4 regions of the Listeria sp. MAN/IMW/UF464 genome follow, and region 4 is predicted to be linked to each of the others. Evidence: predicted binding sites of a transcription regulator. Region 4 holds the regulator's gene; each other region holds the start of a gene.
What was found. Region 4 encodes Rex, which represses fermentation and respiration genes when NADH is low (regulators of the CRP and FNR family bind a similar motif). Its sites were predicted from a motif close to TTGTGAAATATTTCACAA; they were not measured.
Positions count from the first base shown of each region.

Region 1: AC4PG0_RS06620 (flavocytochrome c) is a predicted target of Rex. The motif match lies at 2,198-2,215, and genes of this name have one in related genera.
Region 2: AC4PG0_RS09990 (L-lactate dehydrogenase) is a predicted target of Rex. The motif match lies at 2,101-2,118, and genes of this name have one in related genera.
Region 3: AC4PG0_RS03835 (formate/nitrite transporter family protein) is a predicted target of Rex. The motif match lies at 1,640-1,657, and genes of this name have one in related genera.

Region 1 covers NZ_JBZWZP010000001.1:1,295,592-1,299,916, forward strand. Annotated here, with positions in the region: gene AC4PG0_RS06615 (oxidoreductase) at 1-457, opposite strand, end outside; gene AC4PG0_RS06620 (flavocytochrome c) at 630-2,150, opposite strand; gene AC4PG0_RS06625 (class I adenylate-forming enzyme family protein) at 2,389-3,915, shown strand; gene AC4PG0_RS06630 (InlB B-repeat-containing protein) at 3,957-4,325, opposite strand, start outside.
Region 2 covers NZ_JBZWZP010000003.1:19,806-24,130, forward strand. Annotated here, with positions in the region: gene pth (aminoacyl-tRNA hydrolase) at 1-479, opposite strand, end outside; gene AC4PG0_RS09980 (GNAT family N-acetyltransferase) at 586-1,170, opposite strand; gene AC4PG0_RS09985 (50S ribosomal protein L25/general stress protein Ctc) at 1,260-1,883, opposite strand; gene AC4PG0_RS09990 (L-lactate dehydrogenase) at 2,177-3,118, shown strand; gene AC4PG0_RS09995 (DNA alkylation repair protein) at 3,195-3,869, shown strand; gene AC4PG0_RS10000 (putative heavy metal-binding protein) at 3,936-4,268, shown strand; gene AC4PG0_RS10005 (YehR family lipoprotein) at 4,317-4,325, opposite strand, start outside.
Region 3 covers NZ_JBZWZP010000001.1:749,066-753,390, forward strand. Annotated here, with positions in the region: gene AC4PG0_RS03830 (NAD-dependent succinate-semialdehyde dehydrogenase) at 1-587, opposite strand, end outside; gene AC4PG0_RS03835 (formate/nitrite transporter family protein) at 811-1,623, opposite strand; gene AC4PG0_RS03840 (effector binding domain-containing protein) at 1,738-2,241, opposite strand; gene AC4PG0_RS03845 (DUF1648 domain-containing protein) at 2,343-3,446, opposite strand; gene AC4PG0_RS03850 (GntR family transcriptional regulator) at 3,449-3,841, opposite strand; gene AC4PG0_RS03855 (AI-2E family transporter) at 3,983-4,325, shown strand, end outside.
Region 4 covers NZ_JBZWZP010000002.1:245,406-249,730, forward strand. Annotated here, with positions in the region: gene AC4PG0_RS08455 (ABC-F family ATP-binding cassette domain-containing protein) at 1-963, opposite strand, end outside; gene AC4PG0_RS08460 (redox-sensing transcriptional repressor Rex) at 1,274-1,921, shown strand; partial or broken gene AC4PG0_RS08465 (DUF4305 domain-containing protein) at 1,948-2,152, opposite strand; gene AC4PG0_RS08470 (CPBP family intramembrane glutamic endopeptidase) at 2,154-2,840, opposite strand; gene groES (co-chaperone GroES) at 3,073-3,357, shown strand; gene groL (chaperonin GroEL) at 3,390-4,325, shown strand, end outside.

The DNA of each region.
Region 1 (4,325 bases), on a different contig from region 4:
AATAGTCATAATGCATTTCCACTTCCAATAAATCGCCTAATTTTCCGCTTTCAATCACTTTTTGTGCTGTGAGGAAATCAGAATCGAAACGACGATTTTGGTAGCATTGTACTAGTAAACCGCGTTCTTTAGCTAGTTCGAATATTTCTTTAGCTTCGTCGTAAGTCATCATAAATGGTTTTTCGACAAGTACGTTTTTGCCATTTTCCAAGACCATTTTTGCATATTCAAAATGAGAGCTTTGTGTAGTTGAAATGGTAATTAGCTTTATTTCAGGGTCTTTTAATAGCTCATCTAAATCTGTTGTATAATGTACCCCTTCGATTTTGTCCCATGTGGCTGTTTTGGGATTTCGATTATAAATTGTCTTCACTTCAATATTATCGCGCTCTAAAATAAACGGTAAATGGTATCTATTCGTGCTTTTCCCATTTCCGATAAAACCCATTTTCAACATATTATTTCCTCCTTATTAAAAACTAATGATTTAAAATTAGTATTAGCTCCTATCCATAGTACTACACTAACGCTTTACTTAGCCAATAAAAAAACTTGCTAAAACGTCTATTTTAAGCGTCTTAGCAAGTTTTTATTTTTAAGTAATCACATAACTATTGGTTAAGAAATTTTTACTTCGCTTTTACAAATTCTGCTGATTTATCGCCAGCTTGACGTCCAAAAATAATGATTTCAGCGACAGAGTTCCCACCGATACGGTTTTCCCCGTGTAAGCCACCAGTTACTTCGCCTGCAGCAAATAGTCCTGTGATTGGTTTACCGTCTTTATCTAAAACTTCTGTATTTGTATTGATTTTTACGCCACCCATTGTGTAATGAATTCCTGGGCCGATTTTGATTGCGTAGTATGGAGCTTTGGATAAATCATTATCCATTGCGGTTGTTCTACCAAATGCTTCGTCTTTTTTGTTTTTAACGCTTGCATTCCAAGTGTCTAATGTTTTCGTTAGTTCTTCTTTTGGAACATTGATTTTGCTAGCTAATTCATCAATTGTTTTACCTTCTTCAACAAAGCCCATTTCTTCGTATTGCGCGATAGCTTTTACGCGATCTTTTACGCCTGAATCGAATATTAGGTATGCGGATTTTTCTGGTAATTTATTGATGGAAGCAGTTACGTTATCACGTGTATCTAGTTCGTTTCCAAAACGTTTACCTTCTTGAGAAACTAAAATCGCACCTTCACCGCGGACAGCTTCACCGATAAGGTAAGACTTATCTTGTTGAACTGTTGGGTGAACTTGGATTTGGTCCATATCTACTGTTGTCCCGCCAAGTTTTTCAATCATTTTAATACCGTCGCCAGTACTTCCTTCTTGGTTCGTTGTTACGTATCCTTTTAAGTCTGGACGTTCTTTTTCAATCATATCTTTATTAGCGCCGTAACCACCAGTTGTTACAACTACTGCGTTCGAGCTAATTGTTTTTTCGTCTTTATTGTTTAATTTTACTTTAACACCAGTTACTTTTCCGTCTTTTTGTGTAATTTCTTTTACATCTGCATTAACGAAGACTGGAATTTTTTGTTCTTGTACATTTTTTAGTAAACCGTCTACTAAGTATTTACCAACTGCTGAGCCATCTTCAGGACGGTGGGTACGTTTTTCGCTCATTCCGCCTGTGATAGTTAAGTTGTTTAATTTAATATCCATAGAGTCTAACCAATCAATTGCACTAGCGGAGTTATCTACGAAGAAACGAAGCATTGCTTTATCGTTTGTTCCGTGACCGCCTTTTAATGTTTCTTCATAAAACTTGTCATTGCTATCATTAATTCCTTGTTCTTTTTGGAATTTAGTTTCAGATGCATTCATACCAGAAGAGGCTTTCATTGTGTTTCCGCCTGCAAGTGGCATTTTTTCAAGAATTACTGGGTTCATCCCTTTAGATTTTGCTTCTAGTGCTGCTGACATTCCCGCGCCACCTGCACCAACGATAACAATATCGTATTTATCTTTTAATTCAGATGGGTCTGTATAACTTGTTTTTGACGCCCCTGATGTTACTTCTGTTTTTTCTTTTTCTTTCGTTTTCGCCGAGTCACTTTTACTTGTGTTGTTACTGCCACAACCTGCGATGATTAATGCAAGTGATAGTAGCATGATGAGAGTTGTAGCTATCCTTTTTTTCATTTTTTGTACCTCCACTTTTTTTAAAAATTTTCCTTCTGCCAAACAGTTTGTGATTATATTAACATATTATATCATTAATTGAGATTTCTTTATAGGGTATCTGTAGGATTTCTTGAATTAAGAAAACAAGCAATTTACAGATTTTTTTAAAATGACGAAAATGTTTTTAGTAACCACTCCTCATTATTTCGACAAAGTGATATAATAACAACATCAAATATTAAAGGAGCATCGCCATATGACGATAAAAAAGTATGAACCGCTTAATCTCTATACCAACTTCAAAAAATCTGCTGAACGCTATCCAGAAATGCCAATCCATTTTGATGAAGAACTTGTTACTTTTCCTGAATTAGGTCTTCACACCACTTACAAAAAATGCGAAGAAGCTATCATCCAAAAAGCAGCTCATCTACATAGATTCGGTGTGCGTAAAGAAGAAAAAGTAATCGTTTATAAATCTGCCAAATTTGATTCTTATATTTTAGCAGTTGCGATTTCTTATATTGGTGCTGTGCCAATTATGGTTTCGCCTCATCTTCCAGCATCCACTATTGATATTTTTGTTAATCGCCTTGATCAACCCTGGTTGCTTTTTGATTCTGAGACTTCTGAGAAAAGCCATCAGTTAAACAATTTGCCGGACTCAAGATTGATCAATGCTGAACAATTGTTCAAAGCGCCATTAGACGGCTATACTTGTGAGCAAGAGGAATTACCAAAAGATATGATTGCTTATATGACTCACACTTCTGGAACAACTGGTGTGCCAAAATTAATCGCTCACTCTGCGAATTCGATGGGTTGGAGAACGAAATACCAACGACGTATTCTTAATTTCATCAAACCAAGAGGGCTTGTAGCTTTCCATATCTCACCAGTACATTCTCGTTTTAACATTGGTGTTTCGTCCTTGATGTCGCTTGGTTTCCCACTTCTGCCAATTGCCAACCCGTCTAAAGCAAATGTCGAAAAAGTGCTACGCGAATACAAACCGTATGTACTCGAAACGCATCCAAATCATTTTGTTCAATGGGCATCGCTTGCTCGTGAAAAACCAGATGTTTTCCAAAGCATTAAATTTTATCATTCTACATTTGATGCGATTAACAAAGAAACAATGGCGGTTTTCCTTCGTACTTCTGAATATAAAAAACCAATTTTCTTACAAATTTATGGGCAAAGTGAATGTGGTCCAATGATTTTACGTGGCCATACACTGCAATCCATCGAAACGTTAAATGCGCGTGATATGGGAATTGGTGTACCAGGTTTAACCGAGGTTCGGATTGTGGACCAAGACGGTAATCCAGTTGCACCCGGAGTTAGCGGTAATATCCAAATGCTGTCTAAAGGTCGCGCCCTTACTTATTACAAAGAAGAAGCTCGTTTTGAAGAAAATGTGTATGGACCTTGGTGGGACAGCGGTGACTACGGTATGAAAGATGAGCAAGGCCGCTTATTCTTGCAAGATCGTCAAGTTGATTTAGTCGAAACGATCGATAGCACACTTGCGATTGAAGATAAACTGCTTGATACGCTTACTTTCCTCGATGAAGTCGTTATTATCCGTGGTGAAAACGGCAGCCCGCAACCAATTATCGCTGTTCATGATGATAAAGAAATGAACTGGGATGCATGGTGGGACGCAGTTTCTGATCTACCACATATGAATGAGCCAATTGTGATGAAATATGATGAGATTCCGCGCACTGCAACAATGAAAGTACAACGTTTGCAGATGGAACGAGAATTGAAAAAATAAGTTTCAAAAAAAGCAGCTGCGTCATGCAGCTGCTTTTTCATTTATTTTCTTCTAAGTGTAAAGAGTGCTAAACCCGTAAGAAATGTCCCAATAAAAATTGGAAAAAGTACACGATGATCTCCTGTTGCTGGTAGTACGATGTGGTTTATAGTATCCGTATTAGTAGTTCCATCTGTACTATTTTCAGAGTTGCCTCCGCCTTCATCGGTTCCTCCACCGTCCCCACCAGAAGCTGCATCTTTACTAAACTGGGCATACAAGATTATGTCTTTCGCTGGCATTTGATTGTTTGCGAAATCCCATTTTGTTCCGCCAGATTTGGCATCATACCAACCTTTAAATGTATAACCATCCTTAGTTGGTGCTGGTGGCTCTTCTAGTAAACCTTGATAATCTACCGTTTGAGTAGA
Region 2 (4,325 bases), on a different contig from region 4:
GCTGCGATAATATCAGGTTGTTCCGCTTTTGGAAAATCTCCTAATACGTAATGGATGACTTCCCCTTTTAAAGGACGACTGACACCCACACGGATACGATTAAACTCTTGCGTCTTGACGTGTTGAATAATTGATTTCATCCCATTATGACCACCTGCGCTACCTTTTTGGCGCAATCTGATTTTCCCAACTGGTAAATCTAAGTCATCATATACAATTAGAACGTCTTCTATCTGGATATTGTAGTAATCCATTAGCGGACGAATGCACTCACCAGAAGCGTTCATGAAAGTCAGTGGTTTAACTAGAATCATTTTCTCGCCGCCCACATTAATTTCACTTACCATACCGTTAAATTTTGATTTTTTCCAAGGGGTTTGATGGCGAAAACTCAGCTCATCTACTACCATAAAACCGACATTATGCCGGGTACGTTCATATTTTTTGCCCGGATTTCCGAGTCCTGCGATTAATTTCATAAAAGCTTCTCCTTACATAAACTAAACCACTTCACGAATGAACTGGTTTTTGTTTCGATGTTTTTTTGATTATAACACGGATTTCCATTGGTTGAAAGTTTTCCAACTAAGCCTTGTATTCCGCAATTTTATTTTCAATTATTTGCCAAGCTTTTTCGTTTTCTGCTTGAAAGTTTTCTGTTTTCCAATTTTCAGGAGTTTCATCCACGAATTTTTCAAAGCCAAATTTTTGATAAAGATAAATAGCTTGGTAACTTCCTGTCTGCGTTGTTAGATAGACGAAATCACTTTTGTTTAAGCCGAGAATTTTAGATAACAAGGCTTTGGCGATACCTTTTCCGCCGTGCGAGTCGAGTACAGCGACCCAATGAATGCGGCTTGCCATCTCGCCAAATGTATTTCCATCCCAAAGCATTGCGGTCCCGATAATTTCACCGTCTGGAGCTTCTACAAAGACGCAGCGCTTGGCTAATTTTTCTTTTTCATTTCCAAATTCTGTATTAAAACGCATCCGAATACTTTCCATCGATGGAACTTGGCCAGTTTCTAGTTGCAATCTGCACCAGTCTTCCTCCAGCCCATCTCTATAAAAACGAAACGAATAACCCTCCGGCAAACTGAACTCAGGATATTTGGTAGCACTATGATTTACCATTGCAACAGAAATATGTGGTACTGATTTATCAAGCATGAAACCGCCTCCTTCATACAGCTATTATAACAAAAAAAATGGAAGATATCGCAAACAAATGCGAATCTTCCATCCTTATTTATAAAAAATTATTCAACTGGTTCTTCATCATTACCATGTACAGCTTCTGGTTCTGGCGCTTCCGTAGTCGTTGGTTCTTCTTCAGCACGTGGAGCAGAAACGGTAACAACTGTTTCTTCTTCCTCTGCTTGCACGACATAATCTTTGTTTTCAGGAAGGTCGTTTGTAGTTAAAACATCACCGATTTCTAATGAAGAAATGTCTAATTCAATTGTTTCTGGTAATTTTTCTGGTGTTGCTGAAACTTTTACATCATGGATAATTTGTTGAAGTACACCGCCAGCTTTAACGCCTGGAGCATCACCAACTAATACCACGCGAACATCAGTCTCAACTTCTTCATTCATATCAACAGCTAGTAAATCAACGTGTACTAATACGTCTTTTAACGGATCCACTTGATATTCATGTAATAAAACATTTAATTTCTTGCCGTCTACAGTAACTGAAAATACGGCGTTTCGACCATTGTCACGAACTGCTTTGATTAATTCCAAAGAATCAACGGAAACTGGAACATTTTCCGATTTGTAACCATAAATAATTCCAGGCACTTTTCCTTCACTACGCAATCTCGTTACTTCTGAATGTTGCGTTGTTTCTCTTTTCTGGACCTCTAATGTTGTTGCCATAAAAAATCACTCCACTCATTCAATTTTGGTACATCTATATTATATCTACCCTTTAGAAAAATAGCAAAACAAAGCAAAAGCCTTATTTCTCTTTAAAAGGTTTATAATTCTCAATAAAAGGTAAACAGAAAATAGCGAACCGCTCCTAATGCAGACGCTTTCAAACTGTACTATAGCGTTTTCATAAATTTATTATAACAACTTTTTAAAATTTAGGACGTTCAATGCTTCACAAATGAAAAATACATGTTATACTGTACTAGTAAATAGATTTTTTATAGGAGGAATTCGAAATGAAAGATCATCAAAAAATTATTTTAGTTGGCGACGGAGCAGTTGGTTCTAGTTATGCATTTGCTTGTGTAAACTTAAGTATCGGACAAGAATTCGGCATTATTGACATAGATAAAGACAGAACAATCGGGGATGCAATGGATTTAAGCCACGCCGTTCCATTTTCCACACCGAAGAAAATCTACTCAGCAAATTATAGCGACTGCCACGATGCAGACTTAGTTGTTGTCACTGCTGGGACTGCACAAAAACCTGGTGAAACTCGTTTGGACCTAGTAAACCGCAATATCAAAATCATGAAAGGCATTGTGGATGAAGTTATGGCTAGCGGATTTGACGGTATCTTCTTAATCGCATCTAACCCAGTAGACATTTTAACTTACGCTACATGGAAATTCTCAGGCCTTCCAAAGGAACGCGTTATCGGTTCTGGAACAAGTCTTGATACAGCACGCTTCCGTATGTCGATTGCCGATTACTTAAAAGTGGATGCTCGTAACGTCCATGGTTATATCCTCGGCGAACACGGCGACACAGAATTCCCAGCATGGAGCCATACAACAGTTGGTGGCCTTCCAATCACTGAATGGATTAACGAAGACGAACAAGGTGCAATGGATACTATTTTCGTAAGCGTTCGTGATGCAGCTTATGAAATTATCAATAAAAAAGGCGCTACATTCTACGGCGTTGCTGCGGCTCTTGCTCGTATTACAAAAGCGATCCTAAATAACGAAAATGCGATTTTACCACTTTCTGTTTATTTAGATGGCCACTATGGTATGAACGATATTTACATCGGCGCACCAGCAGTAGTTAACCGCCAAGGAGTTCGCCACATTGTCGAAATGAACTTAAACGACAAAGAAAAAGAACAAATGAAAAACTCCGCGGATACACTTAAAAAAGTTCTAGACGATGCAATGAAACAAATCGACTAATATTCTTAAATCCTAAAAGCATGCGATTTTGCATGCTTTTTTGTTATACTTAATTTATTCGAGAGGAGTGACGCGTATGATTACTTTTGACCAACTTGACACCGAGCTAAAAGCCTTAGAAAACCCCAATACGATTAAAATTTTTCGTAATCACGGTTGTCCGGATTCATTAGATCTTTACGGACTAAAAATTGGAGACTTAAAGAAAATTATCCGCCGCGAAAAATTAACTAAAAACCATGAACTGGCCGTAGAGCTAATTGAATCAAATAACAGCGACTTAATTTATCTCGGTTTACTTGCAGTTAATCCAAACAAAGTAACTACCGAGCAAATCGATAAATGGAATGTCGCTTTTCGCGAAACATGGTCACAACTCACCTTTGGACTAGCATCGATCGTAAGCAAACATGGTGATGCACTCCTTTTCGCCAAAAAGTGGATTGAAAGTGAGTATGATTTAACTAAATCCATGGGCTGGCAGATTTATAGCGAGCATATTAACAACTTGCCCGAAGCAGAGGCATTGCTCCAACGCGCGAAAGAAACATTACAATCCGAATCAAATAGAACTCGCTATTCAATGAACGGCTTTATTATCACTTGCGGAATTTACAAAGACGATTTGCATGAAAAAGCAATTGAAGCTGCAAAATCAGTTGGAAAGGTTCACGTAAACCTAGGAAAAACTTCTTGTAAAGTTCCAGATGCAATTTCTTATATTGAAAAAGCGCGAAATCGGGTAAATTAAGCAGATATCCTTTGACTAGAAAAAGTACTAAGAGGTATGATAAAAGAAAACTGGAGGGATAAAACCATGATTGTAACAACCTCACCAAATATTGAAGGCAAACAAATTATCGAGTATAAAAAAATCGTTTTCGGCGAAGTCATTACTGGTGTTAATTTTATGAAAGACATCGGAGCCGGACTTAGAAATTTCTTCGGGGGCCGTTCGCAAGGCTATGAAGATGAACTTATTAACGCTCGCGAGGAAGCAATTCGCGAAATGGAACAACGCGCGAAAGATATTGGCGCAAATGCCGTTATTGGTGTTGACATTGATTATGAAGTGCTCGGTGCAGATAATGGCATGTTAATGGTTACTGCTTCCGGTACTGCCGTTGTTATTGAAGCGCAAGATTATTAAGCAAAAAGAAGTATCCGACTGGTCGGATACTTCTTTTTTACTACTAGCTTATTTTTC
Region 3 (4,325 bases), on a different contig from region 4:
ATTTCAAAGATAGCTAAAGCCGAAAGCGGGGTATCTCCAGATGGTTTTAACACGATAGTATTACCTGTAGCTAGCGCTGGTGCGAGTTTTCGTGTCACCATTCCACCCGGGAAATTCCACGGAGTAATTGCTGCTACTACGCCAATTGGTTGTTTTTTAACGATAAACGCATGGTTGTTTGGAGCTGGGATTGTTTCACCGTATAGTCTTCTTGCTTCTTCAGCCGCGAATCGGAAGTTTTCCGCGCCGGTTAAGACTTCTCCTTTTGATTCTTTTAGTGGTTTACCTTGTTCTAAGGTCATAATTTTTGCTAAAGTATCTGCTCGTTCTTCCATTAAATCAGCAATATTATGCAAGAGTTTAACGCGGTCAGCTAGTTCCATTTTCGCCCAATCAGGAAAAGCATCTTTTGCAGCTTTAATCGCTTGTTTTGTTTCTTTAGGTCCTGCTTGAGCAATTTTCGCGATGACTTCGCCGTTTGCTGGATTTACAATATCTTTTGTTTCTTTATTATCGCCATCTATCCATTTTCCATTAATAAATAATTTGGTTTGAACTTTTGGTAAGCTTGTTTCTTTAATACTCAAAAATACCACTCCTTAGTAAATTTTTCTGTCCGAATCTATCGTTGCTTATAATAGTGTTTTCCACAAATCGAAAAATTTAATCAGGATTTTCTTCTTAAACCCAGAAAATGGCTTATAAGAAAACTTGCTCTATCCCAGCATGATGGGCACGAGCGACTTTCTAAAAAACTTTAATTTTTTTCAAAAAAAACTAGCTGCAACGGGTGCAACTAGCTTTTTATAATTAATTTTCTTCAATTGGTTGATGTATTTCTTCTTTTACTTTTTTCGGTGCGTTTTTCTTATATGCAAGGAAATAGAAAAGGCTGACAAAAACTGCTCCGCCGACTACGTTTCCGAGGTATACTGGGATGACGTTCCAAATAAAATCTGCCCATGAATAGTATCCAGCGAAAATTGCGGCTGGGATAATAAACATATTGGCGACAACGTGCTGAAATCCGATAGCTACAAAAGCCATGACGGGGAACCAAATACCGAGGATTTTTCCAGCAAAGTCTTTAGCCGCGTAACAAAGCCACACAGCAATTCCAACAAACCAGTTACACCCGATACCTGAAACGAAAGCAACCCAGAAAGGATCGTTAATTTTTGCTCCAGCTGTTGCAAGTGTTTTGGGTAAAAAATCTCCTTCTGTTAAGCCAACGAAATGCCCGAAGAAGTATGCGACGAAAAAGGCGCCGACTAAGTTCATGACGGACACAATCGCCCAGTTTCTAAGTAATTGTTGGAAGGAAATCTTTTTGTCATACCAAGCAATCGCTACCGCCATCATGTTGCCAGTGATTAATTCTCCTCCACCGAGTAAAATGCACACAAGCCCAACTGGAAAAAGGCTCGCACCAATAAGCGTTGCAAAACTGCCCCATTCGTGAGGCATTGTTCCTACTGCGCGTATGTATAATAAGTAACCAAGAGAAATAAAGGCGCCACCCAAAAAGCCTAGTAAAACGAGCGTTAATGTACTCGAATTTGCTTTTTGCGTCCCTTTTTCAATCGTAATCTCTGTTACTTCCTGCGGGCTATAATATCCCACATGAATCCCTTCCTTCTTGTTAAAATAATCACAAAATTGCGTTCTTATTATAGCATAATCAAAAACAGCTTGCTAGTATAAAAAAGCCCGGCACAAAAGTCCCGGGCTCGCGTTTTACGTATGGAGTTCTTTTACAACGGGTATCCTAATTTCAATATCCGCACTTTCTTCACCATTTTTTGCATATATTTCTAATTTAAATGGTAATGGATCAAAAACAGGATTGTTTGCAGTAATATACGGTTTGTACTCTTTTTCCTGTATTGCTCGAGCTATTTCCTCGTAACTTTCTAGTATATCGGTCTCTGCTATATGTTCCGCTACAAAATAAGTATGTGCTGGAACTTCAATCCATTCAAGTGGTTCTTTTAAATGAGCGTACTTTTGCTCAACTGGGATGACAGCGTAATGCGTTATACCATCTTCTATATTATGGACGGAAATACCATAGACCTCTTTTAGTTCTGAAAAATCATCTAATTCTTGCGCAAGTTTGAGCATTTCTTTAAAAGCTGTTTTAATTCCGGTATGAAATGCTTCTGTTTTTAGTCCTTCGTGAACAAGCGCAATCCCCGTGAAACCTTCCCATTCTTCTAATCGTCCTTGTCTAATCGCCATGATTAACACTCCTTTTAAAAAGAATATTACGGCAGAAGATTCATAGATGATTTTAATTTTTTATCCGCATAACACATGATAAATACCCTACTAAACTTTACTTAAAACAAGATACTAATGAAAACTATCGCTGCAATAATAAAAACAAAAGTGAGCCATGCAACAGGACGAGCAGTGTTGATCGTCCAGCCAATGCCAAAACGTTTTTCAACAAATAAAGCAGGATCATTCCTGTTAAAATAGATTACTCCAGCTTTCCAAAACGCATCATCATCACGAATTGGTTTATTCACATTATCTGGTTCGTTAGCAAATTTTAATCTACTTCCACCTTGTCCTACTTTTACAGCAAGGAGTACTGTTCCAAGTAATATTAAGATGATAGAAATACTCATGGTAATCATCATAATTTCAGGCGAGAGTGAAAGTAAAATAACTACTTGCATTACGAGAAAATCAATAACCAGAATAACGCACATAATCAACATTGCTTTACTAGAAATTTGTCTAAACAGCATATTCCGTTTTAATGAATCTGCTGGATTTTCGTTTTCTACCGTTTGTTTGCTTCTCGCAATAACGAAATTAATAAATATAAATAAAGCAATCATCCCTAATTGTAGCATTGGTAAAAGTAAAGCAGCTCTCACCGATTTTTGAACGGTGTCAGTCACGACTCCATTCATATCAAAATGAACTGGGAATGCTTCTGGTGCAATTGGATAGAACACTGCTGTAATGGCAAGTGTGATAATAAAAATAAGTAATGGTACTACAAACCAAGTATACGAAATAACCATTTTCCTGCGATGAAAACTAGTATCTACCATGATAATAGAGTTGGTTGAAATTTCGCCAGACTCGATCTTTTCTCTTTTCCACTGTAATGTTGTGTGATGAAAACGATAGTAAATAATGAAAGAAACAATTAATTGACCAAACATGGATATGATAAAGATTCCCGCTTGAATGTTTTCACTCCAATGGAAACCTTGAATTAATGCAATTCCAATGATAGCAACCAATACAGTCCATAAAATCACTTGACCAACATATTGTTTTTTAAGTTGGGTTAGTTCTGCATTTCGATTAGCGCGTTCGCCCACATTTACCCCGAAACATTCAGATTTACGTATTACAAATGGCGTAATTGCTTGCAGGGAAATAATAGCAATACTGACAAAAATATAAATGATGATTTCCATAACTACTCCACTCCCCGCCCTTTTATTTCGTTAAAAATAGCTTTACTAATTTCTAGCCACTCTTCCTCACTCACGCTACGCACAATCGATTCTGCAATTAATGGTCTTAGTTTTGTTTGCAGCTTAGTGAAAAATAGTTGATCTGCTTTTGCCACGCCATCTGGATGTATAACTACTCCTTTTTGGCGGTGTATTTGAATAAATCCTTCTTGCTTTAAGATTTGGTATGCTTTATTTACGGTATGAAAATTAATACCAATATCCGCACCAAGACTTCGCACGGAAGGAAGTTTATCTCCCGGTAAAAGTTCCCGTTTTGCCATGCCTTCAATAATTTGATTACATATTTGTGTATAAATCGGCTCGTCTGATTGTAAGTCAATCGCGAGTAACATACAAACACCTCTTCTCTAACTGTTATACACATTGTATAACACATATATTTTTAAGTCAACATCATAAATTCAGTGGCTATTTAAAGCAGTTAATGGTACTATAAAATTTAACAATAAGGTTTATAGAAAGAAGGGGATCATTTGAAATTTTCACGTTTTAGGGATAGTAAATTGTTTTTTTGGACTATTGAAATTTTAGCAGTTGTGGCAGTTTTATTTATTCTGTTGCAGATGAAGTACATATTTTCACCAATCGGTATAATCGTTTCCACTTTATTTATGCCTATTCTAGTAGCAGGATTTTTATTCTATTTATTCAATCCGCTAGTTTTATTTTTAGAAAAGAGAAAAGTTCCGCGACTTTTAAGTGTTATTTTGATTTTTATCGCGTTTATCGCGCTTGTTGTTCTAGCTGTAATGCAACTCGGTCCAACACTTGCTGACCAAGTAGCCGAACTTGCAAAAGCAATACCAGGTTACTGGC
Region 4 (4,325 bases):
TTGGAAGCCAAAATGAGCCGATTTTTCGTCGCCTTGAGGTCGGGCGAGTACATCCATTTTTTCTAATTGTTTTCTTCTGCTTTGAGCTCGCTTAGTAGTAGAAGCGCGAACGATATTTCTAGCGACAAAATCTTCTAGCTTGGAAATTTGTTTTTGTTGTTTATCGAATTCTTTCCACATTTGTTCAAGTTTAGCTTGTTTTTGACTAACAAATGAACTGTAATTTCCTTTGTAGTGATCAATTCTTGTGCGGCTAATTTCGTATACTTGGTTAACGACTTTATCTAGGAAATAGCGGTCATGAGAAACGATAAGTAAAGAACCATGATAGTTTTGCAAATAGGTTTCTAACCATGCTAGTGTTTCAATGTCTAAATGGTTTGTCGGTTCATCGAGAACAAGAATATCCTGTTTCGCGAGTAATAACTTAGCCAGCGCAAGCCTTGTTTTTTGCCCACCACTGAGTGAGGCGATTTCTACTTCATAATCTTCTGGATAAAAGCGTAAACCGTTTAAAACGGAACGGATTTCTGCTTCATACGTATACCCACCAACTTCTTTAAAAGTGTGTTGCAAGGTATCGTAATCGGTCATCAATGCTTGATATTTTTCCGGATTATTATAAAGCTCAGGTTCCCCAAGACGAAGCTCCATTTTGCGTAAATCTGCTTCCATTTTTCTAAGTGAATCAAAAACACTTAACATTTCATCCCAGATTGTTTTCGTGGATTCAAGGCCAGTATTTTGAGCCAAATAGCCAATTTCGACACTTTTAGGTTTAGAAATTGTTCCGCCGTCATAACTCATTTTTCCAGCGATAATTTTAAGTAAAGTAGATTTACCGGCGCCATTTCGGCCAACTAAGGCAATTCGGTCGCCTGTTTTTACTTCTAATTTAATATTATCTAAAATAACTTCTGCACCGAAGAATTTAGAAATTTGCTGAACTTGTAATAATATCATAATCTCTCTCCTCGAACGTTCTCCTTACTAGTTTATCTTAAAAGCCAAGTAATCGCAATGAGAGAAGAAGGGCTTCACGTATAAGGCAGATTGTGAAAACACTCGCATTATTTGTGATTTTAGCGTAGAATGGAAAAGAAGGAAAACACTAGATATTTTGCGGGACAAACTATTGCTTGAAAATCATGAGCAAAAAGTTTGTGCATTCCTTGTGAAATGTTTATAGTATATAAGCAAGCATGTGAAAGGAAGTACAGTTCACAAAAGCTTCAACTTCAGAAAAAATTTAAAAGAAGAAGGGACAGAAGGCATGATGGAGGAAACAACAAAAATTCCACAAGCGACAGCAAAACGCTTACCATTATATCATCGTTACTTGAAATACCTAGATGAATCAGGCAAGGAACGAGTATCATCTGCGGAATTAAGTGAAGCGGTGAAAGTTGATTCAGCGACTATTCGACGTGATTTTTCGTACTTTGGCGCATTAGGTAAGAAAGGATACGGGTATAACGTTTCTTACATACTCGACTTTTTCAGTAAAACACTTAGTCAGGACAAACAGACAAATGTTGCACTAATCGGTGTAGGTAACCTAGGTACAGCATTATTACATTATAATTTCATGAAAAACAATAATATCAAAATCGTTGCTGCATTTGATGTAGACCCAGCGAAAGTTGGTAGTGTTCAACAAGACATTCCAATTTATCACTTAAATGATATGGAAGAAATTGTTCGTGAAAATGGTGTGGAAGTAGTTATTCTGACAGTTCCAGCTGATGAAGCACAAGTAACTGTAGATCGTTTAATTGAAGCAGATGTTAAAGGTATTCTAAACTTTACGCCAGCTCGTATTAGCGTTCCAAAACAAGTTCGTGTGCACCATATCGATCTTACAACGGAATTACAAACGTTAATCTATTTCCTGGAAAACTATCCAGCGAAAACAGAATAAAAAAACCTGTAGAAGGTAAGCAACACTTACTTTCTACAGGTTTTTTTTACGTCTTTTAAGCCCAGTGATAATAAGGCCAATACCAATACCAAAATCAATTAACATCATGAGTATAAGTATATAGGCAACAAGATCATAACCATATTCAGCCACTCGAACAATAACAAAATAGACAAATACAAGACCAAGCGCAAAATAAAGAAAACTTTGCTTTATTAATGAATTTTTCATATTATCCTCCAATGATTCCAAGACTCACGAGCAAAACAATGGTATTCATTAAAATATGTGCGCCCATCGAAACAGCAATTCGTTTCGTTTTCGTATAAAGAAAACAAAGAATTAATCCGATGACAAAATAAGTAAGTAAAAAGGAAATATCCCCGTGAAGTAGCCCAAAGAATAGCGAACTAATAACTGCAGCCACATGAATGTTCATCACATTACTCAGCCCACCAAAAACCACTTTTCTAAAAACAAGCTCTTCTAAAATTGGCCCGAGAACTGAAATGAAAATCAAGAAAATAGGCGCCGATCTAGTTAAATCAACAAGTAATTCTGTGTTTGCCGATTCACCAATATTCCCAGAAATTAGCGTTAGAATAATGCTACAAATAAATTGTGCTACGTATAACCCAATCACTCCACCAATAATCCACACAATACTCAGAAATGGCGCAGTTTTTTCACCGAGTTCGATTTTATTTTCTTTTGGTTTTCTATAAAGCATTGGAATAATAATGGCGAGTGATAATAAATTAGAAAAAATCGACCATGTAATTACCCCATAAGTTTGAGCATCCGCTGTAGAAATCGAAGTCATACTAAGTAAAATATGTTGAACAACGGGAATCCCAATAGATGCAGAAAATAGTAATAATAAATAAACTAATACAATCGTAATATAACGTTTAGCCAAAAAATACGCATCCCTTCTAAAAACAAGCTCCAGCTAAATGCTTAAAAATAGCGGAAATAGCTCTTCTTATTGTACTAGTTATCACGCTTTACCGCAAATAAGAATTCTTTAATTTTTAAACGTTTTTGCTTGCAATTTTTATTTAGTTTGGTATCATAATAACTGTATTAGCACTCTAATGTGTCGAGTGCTAAAATGAAAAATGTAATTATATCAGAGGAGGTCATTTACATTGTTAAAACCATTAGGAGATCGTGTTGTAATTGAAGTACTTGAAGCAGAGGAAAAAACAGCGAGTGGGATTGTATTACCAGACTCTGCCAAAGAAAAACCGCAATCAGGGAAAATTGTTGCAGTCGGTTCAGGTCGAGTGCTAGATAACGGCACAAAAGAACCGCTTGAAGTTGCAGAAGGTGACACGGTTATCTTCGCAAAATACTCTGGAACAGAAGTGACGTATGAAGGAACTGACTATCTGATTTTACGTGAAAGTGATATTTTAGCAATTACTAAATAATAAAAAAAGAAATAATCGGAGGGAAATATAAAATGGCAAAAGATATTAAATTTAGTGAAGATGCTCGTCGTGCCATGTTACGTGGTGTCGACCAACTAGCAAACGCAGTAAAAGTAACGCTTGGCCCAAAAGGTCGTAATGTTGTTTTAGAAAAAAAATTCGGTTCTCCGTTAATTACAAATGATGGTGTAACGATTGCAAAAGAAATCGAATTAGAAGACCCATTTGAAAACATGGGCGCAAAACTTGTATCTGAAGTTGCTTCTAAAACCAATGATGTTGCTGGGGACGGAACTACAACTGCTACCGTTTTAGCGCAAGCAATGATTCAAGAAGGCTTAAAAAACGTAACAGCTGGAGCAAATCCAGTAGGCGTTCGTCGTGGTATCGAAAAAGCCGTAGCAACTGCTATCGAAGAATTAAAAGCTATTTCTAAACCAATTGAAAGCAAAGAGTCTATCGCTCAAGTTGCTGCTATTTCTTCTGGTGATGAAGAAGTTGGTAAATTAATCGCAGAAGCAATGGAACGTGTTGGTAACGATGGCGTTATTACTATTGAAGAATCCAAAGGCTTTGCAACAGAATTAGACGTAGTAGAAGGTATGCAATTTGACCGTGGCTACACTAGCCCTTACATGGTAACTGATTCTGACAAAATGGAAGCAGTCCTTGAAAAACCATACATTTTAATTACAGATAAAAAAATCAACAACATCCAAGAAATCTTACCAGTTTTAGAACAAGTTGTTCAACAAGGTCGTCCAATGTTAATTATCGCGGAAGATGTTGAAGGGGAAGCTCAAGCAACTCTAGTACTAAACAAACTTCGCGGAACATTTAACGTAGTTGCAGTGAAAGCTCCTGGTTTCGGTGACCGCCGTAAAGCAATGCTAGAAGATATTGCTGTTTTAACTGGTGGACAAGTCATCACAGAAGACCTAGGCTTAGAACTAAAAACAGCTACAGTT